2 regions of the Bacillus sp. FJAT-27231 genome follow, and region 1 is predicted to be linked to the other one. Evidence: a T-box and tRNA genes for the amino acid it is inferred to sense, from the RefSeq annotation. Region 1 holds a T-box; the other holds one or more tRNA genes.
What was found. The T-box of region 1 lies ahead of AC623_RS14090 (valine--tRNA ligase). A T-box ahead of a tRNA ligase gene usually reads a tRNA of that ligase, here a tRNA-Val.
Positions count from the first base shown of each region.

Region 2: it encodes a tRNA-Val, which carries the amino acid that the T-box ahead of AC623_RS14090 (valine--tRNA ligase) is inferred to sense. The anticodon was not compared.

Region 1 covers NZ_LFZU01000001.1:2,915,627-2,931,089, forward strand. The annotation lists gene AC623_RS14060 (hypothetical protein) at 1-244, opposite strand, end outside; gene AC623_RS14065 (type IV pilus modification PilV family protein) at 356-919, shown strand; gene AC623_RS14070 (PulJ/GspJ family protein) at 861-1,460, shown strand; gene AC623_RS14075 (hypothetical protein) at 1,460-3,616, shown strand; gene AC623_RS14080 (VWA domain-containing protein) at 3,667-8,325, opposite strand; gene AC623_RS14085 (bifunctional folylpolyglutamate synthase/dihydrofolate synthase) at 8,547-9,836, opposite strand; gene AC623_RS14090 (valine--tRNA ligase) at 10,015-12,657, opposite strand; T-box leader at 12,759-12,995, opposite strand; gene nfsA (oxygen-insensitive NADPH nitroreductase) at 13,048-13,776, opposite strand; gene AC623_RS21160 (hypothetical protein) at 13,951-14,142, shown strand; cyclic di-AMP (ydaO/yuaA leader) riboswitch at 14,316-14,455, shown strand; gene AC623_RS14105 (APC family permease) at 14,755-15,463, shown strand, end outside.
Region 2 covers NZ_LFZU01000001.1:823,207-838,669, reverse strand. The annotation lists gene AC623_RS04015 (DeoR/GlpR family DNA-binding transcription regulator) at 1-55, shown strand, start outside; partial or broken gene AC623_RS22220 (hypothetical protein) at 356-496, opposite strand; gene AC623_RS20740 (winged helix-turn-helix domain-containing protein) at 549-824, opposite strand; gene AC623_RS22215 (helix-turn-helix domain-containing protein) at 850-993, opposite strand; gene AC623_RS04005 (thiol reductase thioredoxin) at 1,167-1,520, opposite strand; gene gshAB (bifunctional glutamate--cysteine ligase GshA/glutathione synthetase GshB) at 1,832-4,096, opposite strand; gene fghA (S-formylglutathione hydrolase) at 4,230-5,063, opposite strand; gene AC623_RS03990 (S-(hydroxymethyl)glutathione dehydrogenase/class III alcohol dehydrogenase) at 5,068-6,183, opposite strand; gene AC623_RS03985 (winged helix-turn-helix transcriptional regulator) at 6,313-6,675, shown strand; gene AC623_RS03975 (S-layer homology domain-containing protein) at 7,413-8,387, shown strand; tRNA gene AC623_RS03970 (tRNA-Val) at 8,593-8,665, opposite strand; gene AC623_RS03965 (hypothetical protein) at 8,754-9,452, opposite strand; gene AC623_RS03960 (ATP-binding cassette domain-containing protein) at 9,449-10,243, opposite strand; gene AC623_RS03955 (hypothetical protein) at 10,324-10,551, shown strand; gene AC623_RS03950 (alpha/beta hydrolase) at 10,760-11,485, shown strand; gene AC623_RS03945 (YjcG family protein) at 11,593-12,108, shown strand; gene AC623_RS03940 (GNAT family N-acetyltransferase) at 12,115-12,537, shown strand; gene AC623_RS03935 (hypothetical protein) at 12,621-12,884, opposite strand; gene AC623_RS03930 (stage VI sporulation protein F) at 12,965-13,222, opposite strand; gene AC623_RS20880 (YjcZ family sporulation protein) at 13,399-13,551, opposite strand; gene spoVAE (stage V sporulation protein AE) at 13,631-13,987, opposite strand; gene spoVAC (stage V sporulation protein AC) at 14,016-14,492, opposite strand; gene AC623_RS03915 (YhcN/YlaJ family sporulation lipoprotein) at 14,504-14,956, opposite strand; gene AC623_RS03910 (DUF1360 domain-containing protein) at 15,200-15,463, opposite strand, start outside.

The DNA.
Region 1 (15,463 bases):
CGCTCATTACTTTATGTCCCATATACTTGGATACAAAATAAGCCATGGTAACGACAAGAAGGAAACAGACGAGCAAATTATGCCAAATTGGAACATATGGCTCCATAGCAAAACTGCTCCCTGCAATCAGCAAAGCAACACCTAACAGTACAAAACTTCCTGTTGCTGTTAATCCGAGAGGCAGAAAATATACAATTGGCATAGCCAAAAAAAAGGCCATCAGTATAAAAACTAAACGGGTCATATAAGAACGCCTCACCTTTAGAGAAATATATTCATCTCTTACCGTTTAAAGGAAAAATGAACTACAAAGTATTGTATAATAAAGTCAGCTATTTTGAAAGAAGGGAAAGCGATGAACCTGTCGAAATTTGTATGTCAATCGCAAAAAGGTGTCACTTTATTGGAGCTTTTGCTCGCCATGACCATTTTGTCAATCGTTCTACTAACCTTTACACGTTTTTTCTATCAGGCAGGTACTTACAACCTTTCTAACCAGAATAAGACGATAGCGCTCAATGTAGCGAGAAATGCGATGATGCTTTTGGAGAAAGAAAATTTTATTGAAATAAGGAATAGTTTTTACGAGGATACCGCTCCAGTTACAGCTACTGGAGATCAGTTTGGATTGTATTTGTGTAAAAATTCAAATGATCAAACAGAAGGGTATACTCTTAAGCCCTTATCAGAATCTGAAACAGAAGAACCTCCGCTGCTTCCTACTGGCTGTCGGCCCGTTACAATTAATGGCGGAGACTATTATGTAACGGTGAGCTCTGAAAAAAACGCTGAAGAAGAAAATAATGATACATTTTATAACTATTACATCCCAGTCAAAGTGAAGGTGAGCTGGTATCAAAATGAAAAGAAAAAAGAAACCGAACTGGAAGGAACGATTAAAAGCGAGGATTTGCGATAAAAGTGGGCTCACTCTTATAGAAGTGCTGCTGACCATTGTCATTATGGCGATTATCTCGCCGATCGTCTGGTCTGTCTTTAACGGCGGTCAAAAAGCGTATGTCCGGCAAACCGCTGAAGTTCAGTTTCGCGAAGATGCCGATTATGCCGTCACGATGATCATGAATGAATTTTTCGCCACGCCATTTGACTACGTGGAAAGCTGCGGAACAAATTGCATTAAAATCGTAGATGCAAAAGAGGCCAGATTAAAAAAAGCAGGGGCTGAAAAGACAACCTACTATGACATAGAAAAAGAAGCAAAAAGCGAAGTAAAAGAAACGGAAATAAAAGTAGCTGAGGAAGATGAAAAAACCGTCCTGCAGATCAAAGGGGTTCCAGTGGAAACAGAATCGGATTTTAAAGATACAACCGTTTCCTTCTCTTGTCAGGAAACGGATTCTAATGGAAAGTGCTCCTCTGGCTTAATTAAAATTAACATGAAGCTCGGCGATGCAAAGACAAGTCAAAATCTCGATCTAGAAAGTGAGTTTGGTTTCTAATGAACCTTCTGCACAACAATAAAGGAAATGCCCTGCTGCTTGTGTTATTGATAACCGTTATTTTCACTGCTTTAGGCTTAAGCATTATCGCCTCTACGCTCGGCGGGACAAAAAGAACAGAAATTCGCAAAGAAGAAATCGACAAGGCATTCGCCTCTATTAAAGTCATTGACCAAATAACAGCTGATTTGTCTGCCGCTTTGCAAAGCCCAGAGAATAATATGGCCATCGCTGACATAGCCCCGGCAAATGTATCTAGTCGTCTCAATGCTATTTTACTAGACTTGAAAGCTCGATATGAAAATCCCGAAAAAGGCATTGAACAAGTAGATTTTAAAGATGTCACGGTAGACAAGCATTATTTAACCAAAACCCAATCAGATGAAACTTTAACACGCGTATACGAAATTTATGTAACAGCCAAAACCGGAGAAGAAAAAGGAAACATCCGTCGCACGGCGACTAAGCGGCTTATTATTTCCCCGCTGCCAAGCTTTTTAAAGTATGCAGTCGGCGCTGAAGATGGGCCGCTTATTTTAAATGGATCGCCGAATATTAATGGGGATATTTTTGCAAATCAATTGATGATTAGTAAAGATGCTAAGTATTACAGTGAGGCCTATGATCCAGAAAAGGGACCAGATAAAGAAATGGCTACACCTTATCCTTCTATTATGAAAGATCTTTATGCGAGTAAATTTAACAGCGGACACTTACAAGAAATCCTTGATCTGTTAAGGAAACGAGACGAGGAGGGAAATACTTATTTTTACAAAGACAAAGTGCCGGCTTTAAAAAACGACAGCCAGTATCAGGAGATTGACTTTGAAGAAGCATTTGCAACAGAACAAAACGCCGCACTTGAGAAAGTCGCTATAGGAAGGAAAGTTGATATGTCAGTGGTTATATCACAAAATGACATATCTGAGGGTATAGCGACAGCTGAGAGCCTCCCCACGCCCGACGAGCCTGTCCCTGACGTCAGTTTTAATGACTTAGACATTTCAGGAGACGACGGAAAGCACGTTGGCAACTTAATCATAACGAACAAAGAATATGACATCACTGTAGACGATCTTTATGTTAAAGGTGATTTATTAGTTTTCGCTAACCAAAACATGACGTTTCACAATATTTATGCAACCGGAGCCGTTAAAATCATTTCGAACAATGGAAATCTATCAATAACAGGCAATATAGCGTCTCGAGGCGCAATTACATTCATAAATAGCAAAGGAACTTTTGAAGCGAAAAAAGCGATCGCTACGGAGCAATCATTGACGATCACCAATGAAGATGCAATGTCGATTTCCAATCAGGATACTCCACAGAAGCAAAACTTGTTTGCAGCAGAAAAGATAGAGATCACAAACAATCCTGAGGGAATATTAACGATAAATAATGACCTTGTGGCCGGTGAAGGAAATAACGATACAGACGCCATTAATTTGGAATTAAATGGCGAATCCAAAATTGAAGGAAACCTCATTTCCTTAAAAGACAAAAATAATATTAAACTGCTTGTCTATGACAATCTTGATCAGCAGCTTGAAATCACTTTTAAAGGCAACATTTATTCCTCAGGAAAGTTGACGTTACGCGGTAACACAAAAGGTGAGGAAGGCCAAGCAAAAGAAAACGACGAATTAAAAGTCGATGGCATTATGTATGCTTCTGGAGAAGCCACGGTTTCTAACCTAAATATTGTTGGTTTAGAAGATGAAAAGCAATCAAAACAGCTTATCCTGCTTTCTGGAGAAGATGGCTTAGTAATTACAAGAATTAATGAATTCAATTACTATAAGGAACCCATAGAAACACTGGAAACAAATTATGTACCTACTGATGATCCGGAGATTAAGCCCATCAAAGGATTTTTCTACACAGAAGGCAAAGCTGAGTTATACGGTGTCGGCTCACTCTTTTACGTAGACGGAGGCATTTTTGCGAAGGAGCAATTAGAAATTAACGCGGTGCGTGGAGCAATAAAGAAGGATTCAGATGGAAAGCCTAAAGACATTATGGTGGAAAAACAAGAAGATCGTTATTCTCGCTTTATCGTCAACTATAATGAAGACGTCTTGCTACAAAACTTTGAAACCCTTCCTCAAGTAAAATATTTATCGATTTATTCAGATGATCTGACTGTAGAATAAACAAAAAACGGCGTCCTAAAAGCCTGACTTTTAGGACGCCTTCTTATTCTTTACCATCTTCCCTCTATATCATCACCGTGGTCTCCACCGCCACTATCTGACGATGGCTTACTCACTTCAAAAACAGCTGTACCTGAAGCTGTTTTCTTGCCGTCTCCCTCTTTATTTGGCTGTTCGGCTGTTACCGTCACAGTAGAATAACCGGCCTGATTATCAGACACTTTGATCTGCCATTCTCCACCTTCTATTCTAGTCTCAACAATAGAAGACTTAGCAGATTCTACTCGGATCACCTCAACATCTGTTGCGTCATCCGGGTTAATGTTCACATAATCTGTAATAGGTATCCACTCGTTTTCTGTTTCACCTAACTGAAAATCATAATGCGGTTTCGTGAAGGAAATCCCTTCAAGTTCAACAAATGGATCGATAAACTCAATCACAATCGTTTCTTTCACATTTGGATCTTCTTTAGCTGTCACGGTCATGGTTACCGTGCCGGATTCTGTTCCGATCAAGGACCATTTATCTTTCGTTTCAGTCTTTTCCGCTCGGCTCCACTCTTTATCTAATGTTACGGTGTATTCTTTGTTTTTTGTGGTACTTTCAGGAAGAATGGCAACGGTAAAATTGCCGGTTACTCCTTTATCAACTTTCCATTTTTCCGGCTCTTGTTCTGCTGTTTTTATCTTTTCATTATCCGGCACCACAGCAATGCCCGTGATTGGTTCATGAATCGTTACCTTCTCTCTAGATTGTATGTCCGGGTTATCCAATGAAGAAACAATTAGCTCCGTTTCTCCTGCATTTAAGCCTTCCAGTACCCAAACATCTCCATCACCGCTATGATCCTCTTTCATGATAGCATCGGCTAGACTGTCATTGCCGAAAGAAAGCTGATAATCATTTTCCACCGTAGTCTTTGGCTCTAATGTAACCGTGAACTCCTTCGATTTTCCTTTATCTACCTCTAAAGGACTCGGTTTAATAATAATGCCAGTGATGGGCTCCCCAACCGAAACGGGTACTTCTGCTTTAATATTTGGATTTATTTTAGATTGTACTGTCATCGTAGTCGTACCCGCTTTTAAGCCTGTCAGTTTCCATTCATCTACTTCCCCTTGTTTTTCAGGATTAACTGGAACTGAAGCGATGGAAGGATCTTCGAAGATAATATCATACTCCCCTTCTGTCGTATCCTCTGGGAAAACGGCTACAGTAAAATCAACACTTTTTCCTTTTACAACATTTAAAGAAGTAGGATTCACTGTAATTTCCGTGATTGGTTTAATGATTTCAATAGATTTCTTAATAGGATTACTATCAAGCGTAAATCCTCCAGAAGTCCGCACTTCGATATCGACCTGTCCTAAGTAGTCCTCGAAAATCGGCACAGCCATTTGCGGATCAAACGTTTGCCACGAAGTCGTGCTTTCCTTATTTGTTAATCGGTATTCATATTGAACCTCTTCACCGGCTACTAAATATATTGCTTCGAAAGCCACTGGTCCTTCTGTTTTTGGAACGGCAGGACCATCTGTTTGATGAAGTGGTTTCTTAGCTGCATCAAAGTTATTAAATACATTGTAATCTGTTTTCATGTAAAGCAGCGCGGTTGACCCGTCGCTATACGTCAGCTTAATGGCCGTGCCAGCGTTTACAAGCTCCATTCCTTTTACCGGTTTGACAATTTCACCATTTTCATTCGATAGCTTTGTCTCTGCCATCAGCCAAGCATCTGATTGATGAACTTTTTGAATGGTACCGGTATGATCGCCGACATAATCATAGCTCTTCTGTCCTGTTCCATAGAGTAATACTCTCATCGATATCTTTTTATCCGCTGGAGCTAATTGGTTTTCCTGATTATCGGCAAATCTAGAATCTTTAAAATAAAGAGTGCTCCTTGGGATTTCCGTAGAAGGCAGTGCCCATGCCGCTTTTAATTTTACTTTCACGACAAAACGATTTGGCGTAAAGGAACTTGGCATATAGGAAGTCGTTCCATTAGAACCAAGAGTAATGATTAACATTTTCCCTTCCTGCTTTACAGATGCTCCTGGTATAGAAGTTGTTTCTTTCATAACTTCTAATTGTGGATTGCCTGCCATTTCTACCCCATCCGGAAGTGGTTGGCGTAACACAATTTGACTGATCGTTCCTTTCGTTTCCGTACCGAAAACAGTATCAGGTGTCAGAGTATATTTCATAGTAAATTCATTGCTCTCTGAGTCAGCATTTCCGATTTTGACAAGACCTTCAGGCTCAAAAAATGAATTGCCCAGCACTTCTACCGTACTTTTAAATACTGGCGGTGCATCTTTCACTACTTCTACTTTAAAAGCAGGATGTACAAGCTCTTTCAGCTGGCCATCCAAGTCTTTATAAGAGATTTTTACTTTTCCCGTAAAATCATAAGTTCCGGCAGCTGTAAATTCCAAAGGAAGCAATTCTTGAAGTTTCACAGGGTCTGGATTTCCTCCGACAGGATAATGAAATGTAAAGGGAATTTTAACGATTCCCTCATTAGCAGTAAACTTACTATCTTTTCCCACTATTACAGACGAACCGAAATCTCTTAAGTTAATTTCTACATTTCCTCTTATAGAGGGAGCATCAACCTTTTGAGTAATACTAGTTAAGATAGAGTTCAAGTTCTGTTCATTCGCCGTTTGAACTGCTCCCCCGGTCTTAGCCGCCATCGTATTCAAAAGGCTAGAATTTGTGAAGGTAACGATGTTCATGACAGCATTGCTGTTCTTTACTTGTTCAGCAGAGGTTAAAGCCCCGTTATGGATTACTATTTGTGTCTCTGTTAAAGAACGTGCAATCAAATCTTTTTCAACATTTTTATTCTCATCTAGTAACTGTCTATAGGGCGTACTTCCATCTTTTATTCCGTACTTAACCCAAGCATTATTTCGTATTGTCTCACTCCATTGCTTACAATTCCCACTACTCCCTGCATAATCTATACATTTTTTCTCATTTACATCTTCCCTTTTGACGAACTCTGTCTGTTTGCCCGCTGTCAAAAAGATGATATACCGTTTGTTAATTATTGGTCCTGAAAACTTCTTCACTGCCTCTTCTAAGGCAATGGAGTAATTTGCTCCACCAGAACTGGAGTAATCGATAGATCTGCCATACACATCTCTTCCCACTAACGAGTCAACTGCTTCTTCAATTGCTGTCAATCCTTCTCTTGAAGCAACCATGCCGTTTCGTTTTCGGCTAATATTGCTATCAAACGGGATAAAATAGTAATTGTCATTTGAAATCTGTGAAGCTTTTAAAGTCTTAAGAGTCGATTTCATAGCGGATTGGGCCATTACAGACCACCCATTTTGCGCCATTGCACTGGAAGTGTCGTAAACGAAGACGATATCAACTGGTTCTCTTTGAGTCCCTGGCTGAGTAGCTATCCCTTTAGGAGTCAAGTCAATATTTAATTCGCTTTTAGCGTTTTCATTTGTCGGCTTGATCACTTTTTCAGGAGATGCTTTTACAGCAAAGTCAATTCCGGCAGACACCACTTCTTTTTTCGTGACATAAATCGTCGTAGATCTGATAATAGACCCGCTTGACTTGCCATAAGTCAGCTTGCTCTTAATTGTGTAGGTTCCTTCTTTTTTGAATATAAGCGGCAGGGCTTCAGAAAAGTTGCTTCTATTCAAATCAAATTCGTATATTTTCTTGCGACCTGAAGTGTCTCCTTTCATTTCAACAAAGGAACTAACATCTTCATTTTTTTCATTCACAACCGTATCTAGATCAATTTCAACCTTGCCAGTAAGGTCTGAAGACGGTTTTGAAACGATATCTGTAAATAAATCAGGAAGCCTCTTATCACTTGCCTCTAAAGCATAGCCGCCTGTCTTGCTGGAAATTTCATTTAAATAAGCCACATCCCCGTCATCCCCATTACCGACCCCCACGCTGTATAGCTTAATATCTTTACTTTTCATACTCTCAATGATTGTATCAATTTCTTGCTTTACCGCACGTTCATATTCCGCTGTTATCCCTTGCGTGTCGCTGCTATTATGCTTTGTTTCATTTTCAAGCAGATTTGGTTTTCCATCTGAAAAGAGAATAATATTTTTGTAGGAAGAGCCTGAGCTATCCAGCTGTTGAATTGCCGTTTTTAATGCCTTAGCGTAATTTGTTCCCCCGGGCGCATTGGTGCCTTTCTCAGAAGTATATACATTGTTATCTCCTAAACACTGGTTTGCCAAAGTATTTATAAGAGAAAAGCTTTTCGTCGTGCCTACTGTATACTTCCTGCCATTTCCCCCATTACAAGAGTAGCTGGGCACTCCATTTCTAAAAGGAATAAATACAGTATTGTCCCTGTTATTAAAGTAACTTAATGCCTCTATAAAGACTCTTTGTTCACTTATAAACTTTTTATCACTTTGTCCACCATGCATCGACTTTGAAGTATCATATAAGAAAGCTACATTGACGGATTGTCGCAGTCCCTCATTAGGCAAACCGTTTGTAGACACCTTTAATTTCAGTGTACTCTCTGCCCTTCCTTCAGTAGATAAAACGACATTCGGTGGCATAGCTGTAACATTAAAATTCATAGACGGCGGCATACCTGTTGCTGTTGCTGCATTTGCTTCTCTCGGTACAATTGGCAACACAGACAGTATTAACAAAAAAGCTAACAACATCTTAAAAATAGTTGATCTTCCTGCCATCTGTCTCTCCCTCCCTTGTTTCGTCGCATCTACTTTGTTATGTTACGATTATACCAATATACACATTCTTTTTATAGATCATTAGACCTAACCAAATGAATTTTTAATGGCAATTTTAGAGAAACGACAATACTATTATCTTTATGAGTTTATTCCATGAGGCGCATGTAAAAAGCCGTCCTTGCCGGTTTAGTGCCAGGACAGCTTTCTATGCTGATTCATCATGCTTCTTTTATGAATCTTTTCACTTCCGAAATAAAATAAAGCGACCCTGTCACGACTAACACTTCATTTTCATCGGCAGTTTGTTGGAATTTTTGAATAAATCCTTGCCACTTTTCTTCCCATTGATGGGCGGTTAAAAACGGTTCAAAGTCTTTTTTCTTAGCAGCCCGCGGGAATTCAAAGGTTGTGAAGACAATGTGGTTCGCTGTCTTCTCAAGGAGCTCTGTCATTTCCTTTAAGTCTTTATCCTTCATGCCGGAAAATAACGCAGTGATGTTTTTGCCGGGAAAACGTTCGGCAAGTGAAGCAGCGAGTGCTTTCATGCCTTCCGGATTGTGGGCCCCGTCGAGCAGAATCGTTGGCTGCTCGGAGACGTATTCCATTCTTCCCGGCCATTTCGCCGACTGAAGACCCGAGCGGATATGCTCTTCTTCGACTAGGAAAGCATAGAAGGTGCGCAAGTACAATATCGACATGATCGCAACGGCTGCATTGTCTGTTTGATGGAGACCATTCAGACCCGTCATTAAGTCTTTCAGATTGGCAAAGACAGACTGAAAATGAAAGACTTCTCCTTGAGGCATGGATGTTTGCCAGTCAGCCTTGAATTGCTCTCCAAGCTGGTAGACAGGAGATCGAACTTCTTTGGCCCGTCCTTTGATGACTTCCAGTGCCGCCTCCTGTTTGACTCCCGTGACGACTGGTGCACCATTTTTAATAATGCCTGCTTTTTCAAAGGCAATGTCTTCAAGCGTGTCCCCTAAAAATTGCATGTGATCCATGCCGACTGTCGTAATCACCGACAGCAATGGCTGAATGACGTTTGTGGAATCGAGCCGGCCGCCAAGCCCCACTTCAAATAAGGCGATATCCACTGGGCGGGTGTACGCGAAATAGTAAAGGGCCATCGCCGTAATCACTTCAAATTCACTCGGTCCGCCGAGCTCTGTTTTTTCTAATTCCTCTGCCAGCGGCTTAATCATAGCTGTTAATTCAACAATGGCTTCATCGCTAACCGGTTGGCCATTGATGCTAATTCGCTCGTTGAATTGTTCAATATAAGGAGAAGTGAAGGTCCCCACCTCGTATCCCGCTTTCTCTAGGATCGAGCGCATCATGGCGACAGTGGAGCCCTTGCCATTCGTCCCTCCGATGTGTACCGCCCGTAGACGGCGCTCTGGATACTTCATTTTCTCCATTAGCCATTCCATTCTCTTTAAGCCCGGCTTAATGCCAAGCTGAAGCCGTCCATGAATCCAGGAAAGCGCTTCTTCATATGTAGTCATCGTTATGTCTCCTCCTATCAATCATCTTCTAAAAGAAGGTTCGGCTATTTATTATCCAAAAAGTGGATTTTATTAGCTAAAATGATGATTTTATTAGCTAAAATGATGATTTTATTAGCCGATCGTTCCTCTAGAAAAAGACGAATCTACGCTCGGCAGATTCGTCTCATTCCTTTTCTTATCCTTGCATTTCTTTCATGCGTGCTTCAACAGCGGCGCGTTTTTCAAGATAGTCTTTTTCTTTCGCGCGCTCTTCGTCGACGACTTTTTGCGGCGCTTTGCTGACGAACCGTTCGTTGCCAAGTTTCTTTTGAACACGTTCGACTTCGCTGTTCCATTTATCCCATTCTTTTTGCAAGCGGGCAATTTCCTCTTCGATGTTAATTAATCCCTCAAGCGGCAAGAACAATTCGGCACCTGTGACAACAGCCGTCACCGCTTTGTCAGGTGCTGAAGCATCTGTTGAGACGACGAGCTCTTCCGGGTTACAGAAACGCTCGATGTAAGCACGGTTGTTTTCCAATGTGCTCAACACTGTTTCATCTTTCGCTTTGATAATTAACTTAATCTTCTTGCTGAGCGGTGTATTGACTTCCGCCCGGATATTACGCACAGAACGGATAATGTCTACAAGCAATTTCATTTCTTCTGCTGCTTGCTGATCAGATAGTTCCTCATTCACTTCTGGCCATTTCGCTGTGACGATCGTCTCTCCATTGTGAGGCAGGTTTTGCCATATTTCCTCGGTAATAAACGGCATGAATGGATGCAATAGGCGCATCGTGTTATCTAACACGTAAGCAAGAATAGAACGTGTCGTTTTCTTCGCTGCTTCGTCTTCCCCGTAAAGCGGAAGCTTCGCCATTTCAATATACCAATCGCAGAAATCGTCCCAAATAAAGTTGTAAAGCACGCGGCCTACTTCACCGAATTCATAGCGGTCAGCGAGCTTTGTCACGTTGACGATCGTGTCGTTTAAGCGCGTTAAAATCCATTTATCTGCAACTGATTTTTCGCCGCTCAAGTCGATTTCTTCATATTTCAAGCCATTCATGTTCATAAGAGCAAAACGAGAAGCGTTCCAAATCTTATTGGCAAAGTTCCAGATAGATTCTACTTTTTCTACAGAGAAGCGCAAGTCCTGTCCAGGAGAACTGCCCGTTGATAAGAAATAACGCAAGGAATCAGCTCCGTATTGATCAATGACTTCCATTGGATCCACACCGTTTCCTAGTGATTTACTCATTTTCCGTCCTTCTGAATCGCGGACAAGCCCGTGGATCAGTACATCTTTAAATGGACGTTCGCCTGTGAACTCTAGACCTTGGAAAATCATCCGGGATACCCAGAAGAATATAATATCATAGCCTGTTACGAGAGCAGCAGTTGGATAATAGCGTTTGAAGTCCGCTGCCTCTTTGTCCGGCCAGCCCATTGTTGAAAACGGCCATAATGCAGAGCTGAACCATGTATCAAGAACGTCTTTATCTTGTTCCCAGTTCTCAGCGTCTTCCGGTGCCTCATGGCCAACGTAGACTTCGCCTGTTTCTTTATGATACCAAGCTGGGATGCGGTGACCCCACCAAAGCTGACGAGAAATACACCAGTCACGGATATTTTCCATCCAGTGAAGATAAGTCTTCTCAAAACGGTCTGGTACGAAATGAACTTTATCTTCTTTTGATTGCAGTTCAATTGCTGAATCTGCAAGCGGCTGCATTTTCACAAACCACTGGGTAGATAAATACGGCTCGACTACCGCACCGCTGCGCTCTGAGTGACCGACAGAATGCATATGGTCTTCAATCTTGAAAAGGACATCTGCTTCCTGCAAATCCTTCACAATTTGTTTGCGGCAGTCAAAACGATCCATTCCATTGTATTTGCCGGCACGCTTATTCATAGTGCCATCTTCATTCATGACGAGAATGCGCTCTAAGTTATGGCGATTGCCAATTTCAAAGTCATTCGGATCGTGAGCTGGAGTAATCTTTACGGCTCCTGAACCAAATTCCATATCGACATAATCATCGCCAACGATTGGGATTTCACGGCCGATGATTGGAAGAATGACCTTTTTGCCAATAAGATGCTTATAGCGCTCATCTTCTGGATGAACCGCTACGGCTGTATCACCAAGCATTGTTTCCGGACGAGTGGTCGCGATTTCAATATAACCGCTTCCATCTGCCAGTGGATATCTCATATGATAAAACGCACCTTGTACATCTTTGTAAATCACTTCAATATCGGATAAAGCTGTTTTTGTTGCTGGGTCCCAGTTGATAATATACTCCCCGCGATAAATTAAGCCTTTTTCATATAGGGAGACGAATACTTCACGCACGGCTTTTGACAAGCCTTCATCAAGCGTAAAGCGCTCACGGCTGTAATCCAGGCCAAGGCCGAGCTTCGCCCATTGCTGGCGGATAAAGTTCGCATACTCTTCTTTCCATTTCCATGCTTCTTCTAGAAATTTTTCACGGCCAAGATCATAACGCGTTTTGCCTTCTTCACGAAGCTTTTGTTCTACTTTCGCCTGTGTGGCAATTCCGGCATGGTCCATTCCTGGAAGCCAAAGGACATCATATCCCTGCATCCGCTTCATACGCGTTAAAATATCTTGCAATGTCGTATCCCATGCATGGCCAAGGTGTAGCTTCCCGGTTACATTCGGCGGCGGGATCACAATGGTGTACGGTGTTTTTGTTTCATCATCTTTTGCTTCGAAATATTGGCCTTTTACCCACCAATCATATCGTCCCTGCTCAATTGCTTTCGGATCATATTTTGTCGGCATCGACAATTCATTGTTTTCCATTCAGTTTTCCTCCTTATTACAGAACAAATGCACAAGCACTTTAGCCAGCTACCTGTAATGTGATCATTCATATTTTTTGAACACAAAAAAACTCCTAACGTCAAAAGGACGAAGGAGTTGTTCGCGGTACCACCTTTTTTCACGGACAGCTGTACATAGACAGACTGGTCCGGCTCTCAATCCATTAACGGCTGGCGACCGGCTTCCACTACTGATAAGTTCGCAGAAGCAGCTCACGGGGGACATTCCAAAGATTCTTGCGGAAAACTTTTCAGCCAGGAGTTTTCCTCTCTGCAGGCAAGTGATCACTTTGTACTCTTCCCGGTCTTTGCTTTTCTTTATCATTCATATATTAGCTGAAAACAGGCAAGGGCGTCAATCTTTCCCCTATTATTTTTTTAGAAAGCCTTTTGATTGCAAAAACTCAAGCATATACGCCCGCCGCGGTTCAGATAAAAAGGCTGCCATCCCACCTGTCCAGGCGGCGTCTTTCTGGTTCGTTGAGCGGTTCGCATAATATTCGTGCATCCGCTCGTCATACGCTGGGAGCAGACGGCTATATTTCTCTTCATTATAGGAATCTTCATGTAAAATAGCTTCTACCGGCAGGCGCGGTTTTACTTCGTTCGATTCAGCTGGCACACCTACAGTCAAGCCGAATAATGGAATGACATAGTCGGGCAGATTCAACAACTCACTGATCGCCTGCGGATTATTACGTACCCCTCCAATATAACAGATACCATATCCTTTTGATTCTGCGGCCACGACAAAGTTTTGGGCAAACAAGGCTGTATCAATCACAGCGACAAGCAGATTTTCTGCCGTGCCGCCTTCAAAGTTTTTGCCATGAAGGGTCACGGCTTTTTCCAGGCGCTTTAAATCCGCACAAAAAACAAGCGGCAAGGCAGCTGATTCAAATTGCTGTTTGTTCTTTGATAATTCTGCGAGCTTAAGGCGTTTCTCTTCATCCTTCACTCGTACAACGGAATAAGCTTGCACGAAATGAGAGCTTGCTGCATGCTGGGCAGCTTCAAGCAATTCATAAAAAACCTCATCTGAAATAGGCTCGTCTGTATATTTGCGGACAGACGCATGGGATTTCAATAAATCGATCATATTATCCTTCCTCCCCTATCTTGTCATCTAAAACCATATGTATGTCCCTATTAACGTAAATCACCTTTTTCCCACTGTCAACGTTCCTGCTCTCCCCTGCTTAAAATCACCCTTTTTATTTGGATACATATAATAAAAGAAGAACTCTTCATGAATTTACAGGCAGGTGTAATGATGAGAAGACGCTATAACCCTTACTCTTTGCCACCTTGGCTTCGGACGGTCCGGGACGTTTGCTGTCAGCTAGCCGTTCCCTTTTGCATCTTCCAAGGCATCCGGACTATTTTCTTTCCTACAACCTTTGATGTTATTTTGTTGTCTATCCTTGTGCTGCTTGCTGTCGCCCTTTATCTCGAGTGGATTTAAGAGGACGTCCCCACAGACGTCTTTTTTGCTTTCTATTTCGCTTCTGCCTGCCAAGATTTTCGCTTTTGAAAATACCTTTCTCTTCCCTAAGTGAGCATGTACATATTTTTCTTTACGAACCATTATTTCGTGATTATAGTAGCTAAGTAAATTTCATATAAACTCAATCACACCTTATATAATTGCTTAATCCTTAAGGAGTGGGGGACCCATTTTGTGCATCGTCACTGGGGGTGAATCCTTCATAAGAAGGCAGGGCTACTCTCAAAGCCCGAATCCGACAGCTAACCTCATAAGCGTCTAGGGAGGAGGTTTGCTTTGTGTTGGCTGAAAAGGACACTGAGTAATACCTTAGTGTTCTTTTTTGTGTTCATTTTTAAATGAGGATTGGTCGTGGTTAAAGGGGGAAGTATAAACGTATCAATCCTTTGCAGTAAAGGCTTGTTTAAGAACCATTAATTGAAATGGAATATCATAAGCAATCAATGTATAGATTTATATTTTTAATAACTGGATGTACGGAGATTGTAGACAAAGTCTATTTTTAACATCTCAGGCTGCTTGAAAGCGAGCGTTTGTCAACAGCCTGGTACTTTTATGGAGGTAAGCATCATGCGCTATTCACTCATGAAAAAAGCATTGATTGGAAGACCGCTCAAAACAAGGGAATTGGGAAAACAAAAATTAAGCAAGTTAAAGGCCCTTGCCATTTTGTCATCAGATGCGCTTTCTTCTGTTGCCTATGGACCAGAACAAGTTTTAATTGTCCTGTCTGCAATCGGTCTCGTGGCATTTTGGTATTCCATTCCTATCGGCGTTGGCGTGCTGGTACTATTGACGGCTTTAATTCTTTCCTACCGCCAAATTATCCATGCCTACCCCCGCGGCGGCGGTGCCTACATCGTCTCCAGAAACAATTTAGGAGAAAATGCCGGGCTCATCGCCGGAGGCTCCTTGTTAGTAGACTATATTTTAACTGTAGCTGTGAGTGTTTCAGCCGGAACGGACGCCCTTACGTCTGCTTTTCCGGAGCTGCATCAGCATAACGTAATTATTGCTTGTTTATTGGTCGTCTTGATTACCATTTTAAATTTGAGAGGCGTAACAGAGTCCGCTTCTGTCCTGGCTTATCCTGTCTACTTATTTGTTGTGGCCTTACTTATTCTTTCGGCAGTAGGGCTATGGAAAATTACAATTGGACAAGTACCGGCTGATTTGCATCCAACAATCGGAACAGCTGTACCAGGGATTAGTCTGTTTTTATTGCTCCGTGCTTTTTCATCCGGCTGTTCGGCCTTGACCGGAGTAGAGGCGGTTTCCA
Region 2 (15,463 bases), 2.1 Mb from region 1:
GAATATTGGAAAACTGGATTGGGTGAAGGCGGATGAAAGGATGTATGTTGATTGATGAGTTGCTGCCTCTTTTTTTAGTTATAAGATAGAAGGCTAAAATAAAAAAACAGTCCTTGAGGTCAAGGGCTGTTAGGTATGATTCTGACTGAGTTTAGGCTAGTGACCTTTGCCATTTCAATCTTGTAAAGTCAAATCAAATAAATTCAACTCGGAAAGTAAAGAGCGATCAAAACCAGTAGATGACCATTCTATCATATTCAAAAATCAGAGAAATTAACTATATAAGTATAATGTAAGCTTTCAACATAGCTAACGATCCGATTAGCTGGAGCATCTAGACACTTGCCTAGATGCTTCATAAATGAACGGATGGGTGCACAGATCTCTTCTTATGTGGCGTGAAAAGATTGACGACCACGCTGCCTTTCAGCCAACCCTCCATATGCTCCACTGCATTGAGCTGGGGAGAGTACGGCGGCAGGAAAAGCAGCGTAAGCCCGGTGGCCCTTCTTTTTCCAAAAAGGCTTCAACAGCTTAGTGTGATGAATTCAGCCATTGTCCAAAATCATAACCAGCTCTTTTTGGAGGGCTTCCTGTTTCTTACGGTCTGCGCGCTTTACTATATACGCTGGGCGAGTGCAGCTGAAGCCCGAGCGTTTCAGCATTTTGCCAATTCCCGCCTGAGTCATCGAAATCGAACAGTTCTCTTCCAGGGCATGTTTCAACATGCAGGTATCCCAGCTTGATTCATAGCCATAGCCTTCTTCAGCCGGTGTGCTGTGCTCAATCACCCGTTTCACTTCGACTTCCTGATCTGGTGACAACAGAGAGGGTCTTGTCCGGAGAGGATTAGCGGTGAAGCAGCGCTTCCATACCGCCTCGGTTAAATTTTTTGATGTAGGCGGAAACTGTATCGCGGTGAACATTCAGAAGCCTGGCGGCGAACGAAGAATCACTGGAACGGTTTCTCGTCTCCCAGTTTGACCAATACAACCAGCGTTTCGTCAATCGCTGCTACTGGGGATTCGATCAGGCGCGCTTAGAACTAGCGCGAAAACAAGAAACTAGAGAGAATTTAATAAGAAAAAGCATTCTTTATTTGCATAAAATTATTAACGGCCCTCGGCAAGTGACAAGTGCCAGACGCCTGTTACTTTGAAATTAAATTATTTGTTCATAAAAGCTTTGATTTCTTCTTCTGGCATAGATGAATCGCATTTTACGTTTACTGTGTCACCATTAGTAAAGATAAAACCTGGAACCGTTGGAATGTCGTATTCCTTACGGAAGGCCATAATCCCTTCTATATCAGATTCTTCCACACTATTGACATAATAGATGTGAGCATCAGTTTCCTCAGCAACTTTTTTAAGTTTTTTAACGAATGTTTGACAATAAGGACATACAGCCTTGCCAATATAGATAACGGCTTCGCCTTCCCCTTTTACTAATTCCTGTGCTTTTGCAGAATTAATTTTATCAAAACTAGCTACATTTTCTTCATAAGTGGTAACCATCATTCAATCTCCCTTCTCTAATGTCATTATTATACAACGATGTGTAAATAATCAAATAAATTATGCTTACACGCTTGAATGTCGAACCTTACCGAATACTAGTGTAAAACACAAAAATTAATTTCAGTCAAAATACCAAGAGACTGAAACGGAAAGATAAAAGTTCTTTCTAAAAAAATCGATTGTTGCAGAGCAGTTTAGAAGTATCAGAAAAAATGCTATACATTATTTTAAACACTATTATGTTATTCCTGTCTCTGCTGGTGCAAACCTACGCCCTGTTAGTCGTAACCCTGATTTGACTAACTTCAATTCTAATTTTGTAATAGTTCCGGGAATAAATAATGTATTATATGCATAGTCAAACGTCGAGATTTTCCTTTGTATGGGAAAATATGCATATACATGGATGGATTAAAGTTCGCTTCAATGATTCCATAAGCATCTTTATTAGCTGCAGGAGCTTCTTTATTTGCGATAATCAAATCGATGCCGCTAATTTTAGCTCCAAGTGCCGCTACCGCATCCACCGCTATTTTTTTATAGTCATCAGGAATTTCATCTGTCACATCAATCGAGTCTCCACCCGTGCTAATGTTAGAGTTTTCACGCAGATAGATGATTTCATTAGCTTTTGGAACCGAATCCATTCGATACCCTTGACCTTTAAGCATAAGGTTCTCTAATTCACCTAATTGTATGCTTTCTAAAGGTGTCCTATGGTCTCTTCCTCTTAACGAATCACGGTTCTTTTGAATGACTAACTCTTCGATGGTATGTTTCCCGTCACCTTTCACATTCGCAGGAATTCGCAATAAAACAGCATAGACTTTATCATTTAACACAAAAAATCGATATTCTGTTCCGCTAAGAAACTCTTCTATTAATACGGAAGAATCTTCTTTAAATGCGAGTGCGAGTGCTTTTTGATAATCTTCGTAACTTGCCCCTTCTTTGAAGATCGATATTCCTAATCCATAGTTTGTTGTTTTCGGCTTGACAACAAATGGCTTGGCAGAAAACAGATCATAGGAACGCAAAGCTTGTTCTATTGTCTGAAATTCCTCACCCACCGGCACACGGAATCCATGCTGCTGAAGAATTTTCTTTGTTACTGTTTTGTTTTCCATAATTAAAGTGGATACATAAGTATCTTTACTTGTCATATTGCCATTTTTCACATATTCAATATGGTCTTTTAATTGAAGCTTCAAAAATTGATCTTGCCGATCCAAAACTTCTACTTTAATTCCTTGCTGGATAGCGTCAAACATTAAAATCTGAGTGGACAGCTCCATGTCGGTGAAGCCTGATAATTGATATGGCTTTTCCCATGATTTCTTATAGTTTTCTTTAGCAATGCACGTAGCCACGTGAGCTTGACTGCTCTCTTCACTTTCTTTGCAAAGCCTTCCAGCCAAAGTCTTGCTTGGGTCCCTCAGCATTTCCCTCAGATTAACAAATAACGAATCCGAGATAGTTAAATCTAAAGTTTTTACTAACTGTTCCATCTCATCCACCATATGGTGAGCCTCTACTGCAAATTGTGTAGGCTCTAATGGATGCTCAAGAGCCACTGCATCATTGTAAAAATCGCCCATTTCTACCCACTCATCACAATGATTATCTTCATCTTTCCATAGTAAATAAATTAAGAAAAGATGGAGAAACTCTGCTTGTTCATAGCTAATACCATACGTTTCAAAAGGATTTAAATCGATATTACGCAATTCAACATAACTAACACCGTGTTCTTCTAAATCGGAAACTTGATGTCCGCCTCTTAAACGGATAGCTGAATAAAATTCTTTTTCTTCTACTAGAAGCCCTCTTTTAACCATTAAAGAGAGATCTGATATATAGTTTCGTATACTACTATATGACACTCGAACATCATCAGAGTTAGTATACCCATATTTACTGCTTCTAATACTTCTTACTGGCTCATTCAAAGAACCTTCTTCAAAAAAATTCTTTTCACTACTAGGAGAAGCTCCATAAAAATAAGTGACTAACCAGCGATAACGTAAATAGTTTCTTGTGACTTTTAAATAAATCTCTGTTTTAAAATGCTGATAATCTTTTATCTCCGATTGTAAGTTAAATAACGATTGGATTAACTCATCACTAAACTCAAAGTTGAAATGAACACCACTGATCATCTGTTTACGGCGGCCATAAGAATTGGATAACGATTCACGGTATAGAACATTTTCAAAACTTTTGAATTTCGCAATCACAATATCTTCTTCCTTTTCTGGTAACTGCGGTGGCATGCTCAATGGCCAGAGCATTTCATTATCACCCATAGAACGATAAGCAACATCATGAATAGCTGCTAAGTAATTAAACAGTTCCTCTAGCGTTTCAGTAACAGGTGTAATTAATTCCATCTGTGTTTCTGAAAAATCCCGCTGAATATAAGGATGTTCATCTCTTATCGAAATACTTTTAGGATGATCTGTCTTAGCTAAATTTCCTGATAAGTCAACTCGTTGGCCTTCTTTTTCAATCCCATAACGGGCTTTTAATAAGTATGGTTTAACACGGTCATTGACTAACATTTTTTTTATATCCATATTATCTGTGCCTCCTAATTAACTTATCTTTAAATAGTAAACTTAAAACACGACAAAATACAGTAATAGAAAATATCCACATTTAGTCACAATGTGGATATTTTCCATTCCATATTTTATCGTAAAAAGAGTATCATCTTAAGTACTTCATATGGAAAGAGAAATGGTCATCTAAGAAAGTAGCAATAAAGAAATAGCTATGATCATAACCTTCCTCTTTTTTGTAACTTACTTCTTGATTATTTTCCCGAGCGTTTTCTAAGAAGATAGTTTCTTCTAATTGTTCTGGATAAAACGCATCTTGAGCCCCTTGCGTAATGAGAATAGGTGGCATGCCAGTTTCTTTGATCAGTTCTGAGGCATCCCATTCTTTCCAAGAAGCTTTGTCTTCGCCTAAATAAGCTGAAAAAGCTTTTATTCCCCATGGGACGTGACTAGGACTTAAAATAGGAGCAAAAGCAGAAATCGCTTTGAATCTTGCAGCATTTTTCATGCCAATTACTAAAGCCCCATGCCCTCCCATTGAGTGGCCCATAATGCTTTCTTCCCCTGAAAAATTAGGTACCAAAGTTGGCGCAATAGCTGTTAATTCATCTACTATATACGTATACATGTTATAATGCTTGGCCCATGGATCTTGTGTCGCGTTTAAATAAAAACCTGCCCCTTGTCCAAGGTCCCACGCTTCATCATCAGCAACATCATCTCCACGTGGTGAAGTATCTGGAATCATGACGGCCACTTGATATTTTTCAGCCAATCTTTGAAATCCGCTCTTTTGACTAAAATTATCATCTGTACAAGTTAAACCGGATAACCACCAAATAAGAGGGATCTTTTTCATTTCTTTATTGGACGGCAAGTAGATACTAAATGTCATATCACATTGTAAGGCTTCTGAATAATGGCTGTACTTACATTGTTCTCCGCCAAAAGAGCGATGTTTTTCAATAAGCTTAAGACTCATTTTCTCACTCTCCATATGTTAAAATTGTACGGATCGACTCACCCTTATGAAGCAAATCAAACGCCTCATTGATATCTTTAAAATTTAAGTGGTGTGTGATAAATGAATCTAAATCAATTTCACCATTCATATAATCTTCAACCATTCCTGGCAATTGGGTTCTCCCCTTAACTCCTCCAAAGGCTGATCCGCGCCATACCCGGCCTGTTACTAATTGGAATGGACGAGTATGAATCTCTTTGCCCGCGCCTGCTACACCGATAATCGTGCTTTCACCCCAGCCTTTGTGGCAACATTCAAGAGCAGATTTCATTACTTCAACATTTCCGATACACTCGAAGCTGTAATCTACTCCTCCATCCGTCATTTCAATGATGACCTCTTGAATTGGTCTATCAAATTTAGAAGGATTTATAAAATCAGTTGCCCCCATCTTTTTAGCCAATTCAAATTTATCCTCATTTAAGTCTATCGCAATAATTCGGCTTGCTTTTGCTTGAACCAATCCTTGAATAACAGCTAACCCAATCGCTCCAAGACCAAATACGGCTGTCACAGCTCCTTCTTCCACTTTTGCTGTGTTATGTACAGCGCCAATACCTGTAGTAACCCCACATCCAAATAGACAAACTTTATCTAGCGGCGCTTCTGAATCAATTTTTGCTAAGGAGATTTCAGGAACGACTGTATATTCACTAAATGTACTTGTTCCCATGTAATGATAAATAGGCTCCCCATTATAAGAGAAACGTGTGGTTCCATCAGGCATTAAACCTTTGCCTTGCGTTTCTCGTACGGCACTGCATAAGTTTGTTTTACCGGAACGACAGAATTTACATTCTCCACATTCAGCTGTATATAGTGGAATAACATGGTCCCCTGGTTTTACGGAAGTCACTTCATCCCCTACAGCGACGACAACACCAGCACCTTCATGACCTAATACAGCAGGAAATACGCCTTCGGGATCATCACCTGATAAGGTAAAGGCATCTGTATGACAGACTGAGGTATAAAGAATTTTTACTAATACCTCTTTTGCTTTTGGTTCTTCTACATCGATTTCTACAATTTCAAGTGGTTCTCCTGGTTTGAATGCAACGGCAGCTTTACTTTTCAAATGAACCCCTTCTTTCTTTATTTTCTGATATTTACATTCTCATAATTACATATTATAATTCAGCATACAATACTGACATTTTTGTCACTATAGACACAATATTATATAGAAAAGAGTGAATATATATATATGGTGATTCATTATAAAGAAAAAGCTTATTTTAATAGCAAAGATTTGGCCTTATCCGTTATAGGCGGACGTTGGAAAATAGCTATTATATGGTGTTTATTCCAGCAGTCTCCACTAAGATTAAGCGAAATACAACAAAAACTCCCCCATGCCAATCAACGCATGTTAATTAGACAATTAAGGGAATTAGAAGAAGATCAAATCATTACTAGATTTGTACACCCTGTTGTTCCTCCTAAAGTGGAGTATCAATTAAGTGAAATGGGTCTTCGTCTAGAATCCGTTGTCACTTCCATTTGTGACTGGGGTGATAATTTTAGGGACTTTTTACAAAATGATGCCAATGAAACGTCAGTTGATTAGCAATTTGCACAAACAGTTCTGAAAATGAAAGCCACGAAACGCTGGTATGAAGACGTTTCGTGGCTTATTAAGGATTCCAAAACGATCATTTAAGAATCTTTTTTCCTTTAGGATGCGTATTCTGTCCTTAACAGATTACCAAATTATTTGTTTTTATTATGGGTAAATTTCCGAAAAAATAAGCCCATATGGCCTTTCATTTTATTTAATAAAATATTGCTGACAAATGTATATTCGGAAACATAAAATTTCAGATCTAAATTTCCACACTTGGTTAGCTTTGTTTTCAATCGCTTTTGGCTTACCATTAGGATACGTTTCTTCAAATAATTCAAGTAAACTTTCCTTATCCTTGATTGTTGAAAGATCCCCCAAGTTCATCCCAGTCAAACAGGTCTTTTATTCTAACATCTAACGTTTCATTTCCCTTTCTCATTGCTGATTTTTCTTTATTTCACCATAGAGGTCTCAATTAGCAGCTTATTAGCTTCAATAAAAAATATGGCAGAAAGATAAAGCCTATCTTATAGGAGAACTCTCTTTGCAATTATACGAGCACTTTGACTCTACAACTTTTCTTATACCCCACTTGTTTACTAGTTCTATTTCCATGGTATTATAAACCTATTATTACCCACAAACTAGATTAGATTTCAAGTTAAGGAGTTAAGATTTTTATATGTAAAGTAATCACTTATCTTATTAACTAATTATAAAAATGAAAAGGAGCAAATTAAATGAAGAGATTATTTAGTCTATTGTTAGTTTGTTGTTTAACTTTTACAAGCACTACCTTTGCTTCGGCTGCATTTAAGGATGTTAGCCGTGATTATTGGGCAAAAGATGAAATTACATACTTAACGGACAAAAAAGTCATTAACGGTTTTTACGATAATTCATTTCGTCCACAAGCACCGGTTACCCGATTACAAGCTATAACGTTGATGGCTAGGGCTCTAAATCTAGATTTATCTAATCGTCCCAATCCAGGCTTTAAAGACTTATCAACCATGAATAGCAGCTATAAATATGCTGCAGCTATTGTGGATGAAGGAATATTTCCCAAAAGTGCATATTTAAAACCAAATGAACCTATGACTCGTGAATTAATGGCTAGAATGCTTACGTCCGGATTTAAATTAAAATCGACAAAAAAAATTAGTTTCAAAGATGTTCCTTCAAGCCATTGGGCTTATCCATACATCTCTGCTTTAGCCGAGAACAATATTACTCTAGGGTATCCAGATGGAACATTTAAACCAAGCACACCACTTACACGTGCTCAATTTTCTGTATTTCTAGCAAAAGCTTTAAATGACAATTTTAAAACCTTTACTTTTCCTAATGATAATTATCACTTTAAATTAGAATTACCAAACTACATGAAATCCCAAGTAGTGTTTGATGATGGATTAAGTATAAGTGAGAATAAAGTTTTTTCGGTTAACTTTTATTATAACAATGCTACTTATCTTGGTTACACACCGTTCGCTGGATCAATTCATATCATTCCTGCTTCATTATGGAAAAACTTCTTCGAAGATGCACCTTACTATCTGATTAAAAAAGCAAACAACTACTATTACTGTTATCAAGGTCAAAGTGAGGATCCTTATTATGAGGTAGGCAAACAAGGATCTAGAGAAGCTAAAACATACATGAGTATCCATGATAGACTTGAATATGCCATTAAACATATGAAAATCAATTAATGAACAAGCCCGCTGGTTAGTTTCCAGACGGGCTTGTTCGTTTATAAGGAAGAATAGGGATATTCTTCAATTATCAAAGCTGCACCTAGTTTTCAGTCATCTTATAAGCTGGTTAAGAGAAGCACATTATACTTAAATAAGATCCTTCACCGTAAATAAAAAAGCGCCAGAAATGTTAATTTTTTAACATTCTGACGCTTGCGTATGATTCCGACTGGGTTCGAACCAGCGACCTCTACCCTGTCAAGGTAGCGCTCTCCCAGCTGAGCTACGGAATCGTTCAACTGACAAGTTCTATTCTATGAAAATTCTGGTCAGTTGTCAACGGATATTTTACTTTTCCCTATAGAAGTTTTCTATCGCCTATTAATTTACTTTTTCTCTCTTCAAAAATAGGATTCTCAATAATATGAATCCAGCAAGTATGTAGATGAACACCCAAACATTCTCTGTCAGATGAGCTTGGACTCCTTCCTTTATCGTATTGGCCACAGCCGATACGGGCGGCAGGATAAAGATGATCCACTTCCACGCTCCTGGAAATACGTCCACAATTTTCGAGCTGGCCACAGCGGCACAGACGATAAAGGCGCTGCCGCTCCAGGAGTACTTTTTCCCTCCCATATTCGTGGCACTAAAAAGACTGCCTGTAAAAATACCCAACAGAATAAACACAATGTGACCGTATAGAAAGAGACTAATCCGTTCAAACGTTAGCGGCTCCCCGAAAATCCCCATCAGGAGCGGCAGTACAAAGGAGACAACTGCCAACGTAAGACCGACAAGAAAAATAACGATCATTTTCCCGTAAAGAAAGTAGGCTCTTTTCGGCATATACGAAAGCAAGATGAGTTTTTCACTGCCTTTTTCTAAGTTACAGACGATCATAGCGAGCCAGACGATGATCGGATAAAGAACGAACGCGGAGATCGAGTGGCTGTCAGCGATCGGCAAGTTTTCATAATAGTATTGGCTGAAGATCCAGGACACATACAAAATCGATGGTGGCATCCATTTCAGTGAGGACAGCAGAGAGCGCAGCTGATACGCAACAAATGATTTCACCGCTCTCCCCTCCCTTTTATTTCTATAATGTGCCCGTTGTGTCGCAGAATATCGCCAATCATTTTATCTGAATCTGTCTCTTCGACCATCAGCCGGTAAGTATGTTCGGCTAATGGAACGGCCTTCCATCTGTTTTCGTTCATTCGATAAGTAATTTCCATCACCCGGCTCGTTTGCTTCACAGGCAAAAACGAAACAAGGCGGCCTTCCTCCATAACAGCGATGTGTGTAGCAAGCTGATAAGCAAGCTCAGTTTCATGTAGGGTGAAGATGGTTGTCTTTCTCTCTTTCCGCTCCATCAGCAAATCTACCGCTATCTGAACTGTCCCTTCATCCATGCCGGTGAACGGCTCATCGAGAAACAGCACCTCTCCTTTTTTCATTAAAGCCTGGATAAAACCAGCTTTTTGCTTTGTGCCTTTGGAGCATTTTTTCAGTGGCGTATCTAAAAAAGATTCAAGTCCAAACAGGCTTGTGTAATAATCTATCTCCTCTTCTTTCTGTCCGCCGCTCATCCCGGCGAGCAGCTGCAAATAGTTCCTCACTGTGAAGGAAAGATGCTCCGGAAAGTGTTCTGGCACGTAGGCATACGAGGTAAAATACCGCTGAATGTTTCCAGTCTGCGGTTCGCTGATTCCGGCCAACAGCTTGATGAGCGAGCTTTTTCCTGAACCATTGATCCCCGTTACCGCGACAATCGTGCCCTGTTCGATTTCTATCGTAATTCCCTGTAAAACCTCTTTCCCATTTACCGATAATCCGGATTCGGTCGCTTCGATTAGTTTCCCCATGTTTTCCCCCTAAATACTGTGATGTCACTTGCACAAAGAACGTTTGTTCGTATATAATAAGAACAAGGAGCTGATCTTACATGAATGCTTTATTGCTGCGAAGTCAGCCAGAAAATTTACCTCTTGTCATTATGTATCAGGCACAGGACGGAACAATCACAAGACGTAATATTGTAGTAAAGTCACTTTCGTCATCTGCTGTGTATGCCTACTGCTTCTATCGCAAACAAAATCGCCGCTTTTTGCTTTCTAATATACTTGCTGCTTATCCTGCTTCTATTTTACGCAGGAACAGCCAGCCGGCCTGATTTTTCAGGACGGCTTTTTATTTTATTATAGTAAAAAAATCCTAGCTGAGGACATTTTTCAAAAACCTGTCTAAATTCTAAAGGAAAGGCCATACATATTAATGAACCCATACACGGGAACTGTTTGAATGGGGCTTCACCGCTTACTGTCCGCCTCATTTATGCTAAAATCAAGACGAATAACTATTAATTGGTTTGGAGGGTCACTATGACGTTACAGCGTGGAACCATTGAAGATGAAAAGATTTATTCTAAAGAGCTTGATGAAGAAATTGAGCTTCTCGTATACCTTCCAGCGAATTTTTCTCCCTTATATAAATATTCGCTGTTAATTGCCCAAGATGGGAAAGACTATTTTCAGATGGGACGTATTCCGCGCATCGCTGATGAACTTCTGGCGGAAGAACAGATTGAGAACCTCATCATTGTCGGGGTTCCTTACCGAAATGCAGAAGATCGCTGGCAAAAGTATCATCCGGATGGCCAGAAGCAGGAAGCATACATTCGCTTTTTAGCACACGAGCTTGTTCCTTTTCTGGACGAGAAATATCCTGGCTACCATGTTGGCTATGGACGTGCGCTAGCCGGTGATTCACTTGCGGCCACCGTTTCTTTAATGGCGGCTCTTCGCTACCCCCATACTTTTGGCAAAGTGATCATGCATTCGCCGCATGTAGACGAAAAAGTCATGAATGCGGTGAGTGAAGCGCAGGATTATAAACAGTTGAGCCTTTATCATGTCATCGGGCTGGAGGAAACAAAAGTAACACGGATGAATGGGGAAATTGATGATTTTCTCACACCGAACCGATCTCTGCACAACCTTTTTTATGAGAAGGGCTTTGATTGCTTCTATGATGAATTCGAGGGCGGGCACACGTGGAAATTTTGGCAGGCCGACTTAAAACGTGCCCTGCTGACAATGTTTGAGTAAAAACATTTTCCTAGAAAAGTGTCTTTACTATGGAATTGTAAGAAAATTTGTTATAATAGAAAGATGATTCATAATTATTTTTTAATTCATAAGGAGTGAGCATGAATATGAAACTAGGTATTGTTATTTTCCCATCAAAAAAACTTCAGGATTTCGCTAATTCCTACAGAAAGCGTTATGATCCTCACTATGCGCTCGTTCCGCCACACATTACATTAAAAAGCCCGTTTGATGCTGAGGAAAGCGATCTAAAAAGCTTAACAAGCCAGCTAGAAGAAATCGCTATAAAGCATCAGCCATTTTCTTTTCATTTGAGCAAGGTGAAAACATTCCACCCGCTCAATAATGTTATTTACTTAAAAGTTGATCCAAATGAAACCTTGACTGCTTTAAATGAAGACTTACATGAAGATTCTATTATCGGCGGCAAGCCGGAATATGGGTTTGTTCCTCATTTGACAATTGGGCAAAAATTATCCAATTTAGAGCATGATGATGTGTACAACTCCCTGCAAATGACGGACGTAGACCACGAAGAAACAGTAGACCGCTTCCATTTGCTTTACCAGCTGGAAAACGGTTCGTGGACAGTTTATGAAACATTCTTACTCGGAAAGGGTTAATAACTAGTGAAAGTAATAACTGTAAAGAACAACCAAGAACGCGAAGCCGCTTATGATATTCGCAAAAAAGTATTTGTGGAGGAACAGCGTGTTCCTCTTGAAATTGAAATCGATGAACATGAAGATGCAGCGGTACATTTCGTTTTGTACGATGAAGAAAAGCCCTGCGGAGCTGGCCGCTTCCGCATCAAAGATGGCTTCGGCAAAGCGGAGCGAATTTGCATCCTGTCTGACTACCGCGGCAAAGGAGCCGGCCGCCTTATGATGGAAGCAGTTGAAGCAGAGGCTAGAAAGCAAAATGTTCCTGCTCTAAAGCTCGATGCACAAGTACATGCGATTCCATTTTACGAGCGTCTTGGCTATGAAGTGATCTCAGATGAGTTCATGGACGCGGGCATTCCTCATAAATCCATGAAAAAAGTATTTTAACACTTAGCTAAACAAGAAAAAGCTGTTTCGTTTTTCTAAACGAAACAGCTTTTTCTTTCTGTTGCATCAGATACTATTTTTTATCATGCAAACTCATTAATATTGACACCTTTTCCGCTGATCTTTGCCAAATGTACTTGAAAAGCCTCGTATTCTTTCTTCTTTGATAGCCGGGCCTCTGTACGGTCATCCGAAGCCATCGATGCATCAGAACTGTTATCAAGTATTTTGCTGAAGGACACTCTTTCTACAGGATCAATGGATGAATAGCTGTCGCCGACATGGTTCACTACTCTCTCTTGGTACTGATTATATTGATATGGTGTAATCGGCAGGATGTAGCCCATCTCCCTTCCCCCCTTCTTCACAAAAGTATTTTCTGTTCTCTACCCTCTTTTGAAACAAGTTAAACACTTTTTTGAATTTTTTATTTTTTCTTATTCAACATGTCTGTAATCGTCTGCATATCCAGCTTTTGGCCATCTTTTACAATGGATTGCACAATCTGATCTTCTAGCTGCCGCGGTACTGGTTTATTGGCAAGTGCCGATACGCGCTTAATAATATTCCTGACCGTTTTCTCATCTTTAAAATTGGCATTTTGCAGAGAATTTGCCAGCTCCATAATATCTTTCATTCGTACACCTGTTTTTTGTTCAATGTTTTTGAAAAATCCATTTTCCACCTTGATTCATCCTCCTTTTTCTCTTTTTATCTTATGCCTCCCTTTAAAAAAAGTTCATGGGGCTTATAGCAGAAAGCCCCTCAACTCTCTTACAGGCGGGCCATTCTTTTGAGAAAAAAGAAAAGGCTAACGTAAAGGAGTGGTACACAGTCCGTTTACGTTAGCCTGAGCGCTCATTAGCAGTAAAAGCTTGCTCCGACGATAATTAATAAAATGAAAAGCACAACGATCAACACAAATGTTGATGTGCCACGGCAGCCGTATCCATAACCGCCATATCCATAGCCGCCGCAGCAGCCGCCGCCGCCATAGCCGTAACCAAAGCCCATTCTTATCACCTCACTTTTCATCCTTACACTGCTACTATATGAGAAAAATGAGGATACGTTTGGGCAAATAACATGCCAATTATCCTTTTGGTTTAAACACAGCCGCCCCAATGAATCCAAAAATGATTGCGGCGGAAATGCCTGAACTCGTCACTTCAAACATTCCCGTTAAAACACCGACAAGACCATGCTTTTCTGATTCCTGCATAGCGCCTGCCACTAGCGAGTTCCCGAAGCTTGTAATCGGAATAGTCGCTCCCGCTCCGGCGAAGTCAATTAATGGCTCATATAAACCAAAACCAGCGAGGATGGCACCGACGACGACCATCGTACTAAGTGTATGGCCTGGCGTTAATTTGCCGACATCCATCATCAATTGACCAATCACACAGATAAGCCCGCCAATTACAAAGGCCCAAAAAAACATTGCTGGCATATTTTTCTCTCCTTTCCTCTCTAAAAAGTTAGAGACCGCCCCACTGTATCAAAATGGTTTTAATTAAGGCCACCACAAAAGCAGCAAACACACCGAACAAGATAACAGACCCTGCCAACTTAAACATATTGCCGCCTACCCCTAATACAAATCCTTCCGTCCGGTGTTCAATAGCAGCAGAGATTACTGCGTTGCCGAATCCTGAAACCGGCACAGCACTTCCAGCGCCAGCATATTGTCCGAGATGATCATACACACCAAATCCGGTTAATAACATAGCAAGAAATACCATCGTGGCGACTGTCGGATTGCCAGCTGTTTGTTCGGTAAAGTCAAAGAAATAAATAAAGAAATACGTAATGGCCTGTCCGATCGTACAAATTAGGCCGCCAACAAAAAAAGCGCGCAAGCAATTTTTAAGCACTGGCCGTTTTAACTCATGCTTTTGATTCAGCTTGTCATATTGCTGCTGAGTAGGTGTCTTTTTTTCGTTTTTGTTCGCCATCTGCTCTCTCCTTATGTTAATTCTTGTTTTAATGTAATGATTCGATGAAGCCGTTTATCCGCTTCTTTATCGTTTACTTTGCCGGCATCAATGTCTTCACGCAGCCTGACAGCCTCAAGAAAAATTTTATAGTCGCTCGATACGATGAAGGTTTCCTTACTGTATTCCTTTTCAAGACGCTCTTGCAGGTTTTTCTCGATTTTCTTCATCCGAAAACGATCTAGGTGACGCACTTTATAAGCGACCAGAATGTTATGATCTCCTTTTACAACGGCAGCATCATAAATTTCTTTTACTTCTTCCACTTCTCTACGGATTTTTTCTACAGGTACTCCGTCTTTTTCGATCTGTATGGGTTCTGGATTAGTCGTTTTCATTAAGGCCAGCCGACTGTCTTTTCTTTCTTCCTGAAGATTGCATCCTGCGAGGATCACAGCCGCCAGTAAACAAATGACCGCTTTCATGTTCTTCCTCCATTCTTCTGCCATTTACCATTTAGTTTTTTCTGTTTTTGCGTTTTTATTTATCCAAAAGAAAAAACCGCCTTTATTTAGACGGTTTTTTGGACTTTTTCTTCTTTTTCGAACAACCACATGACTTTCTTTTCGGCTTTTGACTGCTGGTTTTTGAGTTTAGGGAATCATTCATCCGGTTATCACATCCTTTTATCCCTATCACATTATTATATGATGAGGCATATTAATGAGTTAATCCGTTTCCCTAATTAACCGCTGTACGATCGACTCAATTAATGCTGCACCCCCGGCTACGGCAAGAAGAAGCAAGAAGAATCCGCCGATACGCGGTGAACATACATATAACAGGCAACAAAATGCGGAAGCCCATACACCCGTACACCAATAACAGCTGAGCAGGCGTCCAACCCATCCTCTTAAACCCTGCTCTCTCGGCACAATGAATAGCTCCACTTCGCCTGTCTCCGTTTTTTCTTCCACCTCCATAAAAAAGGG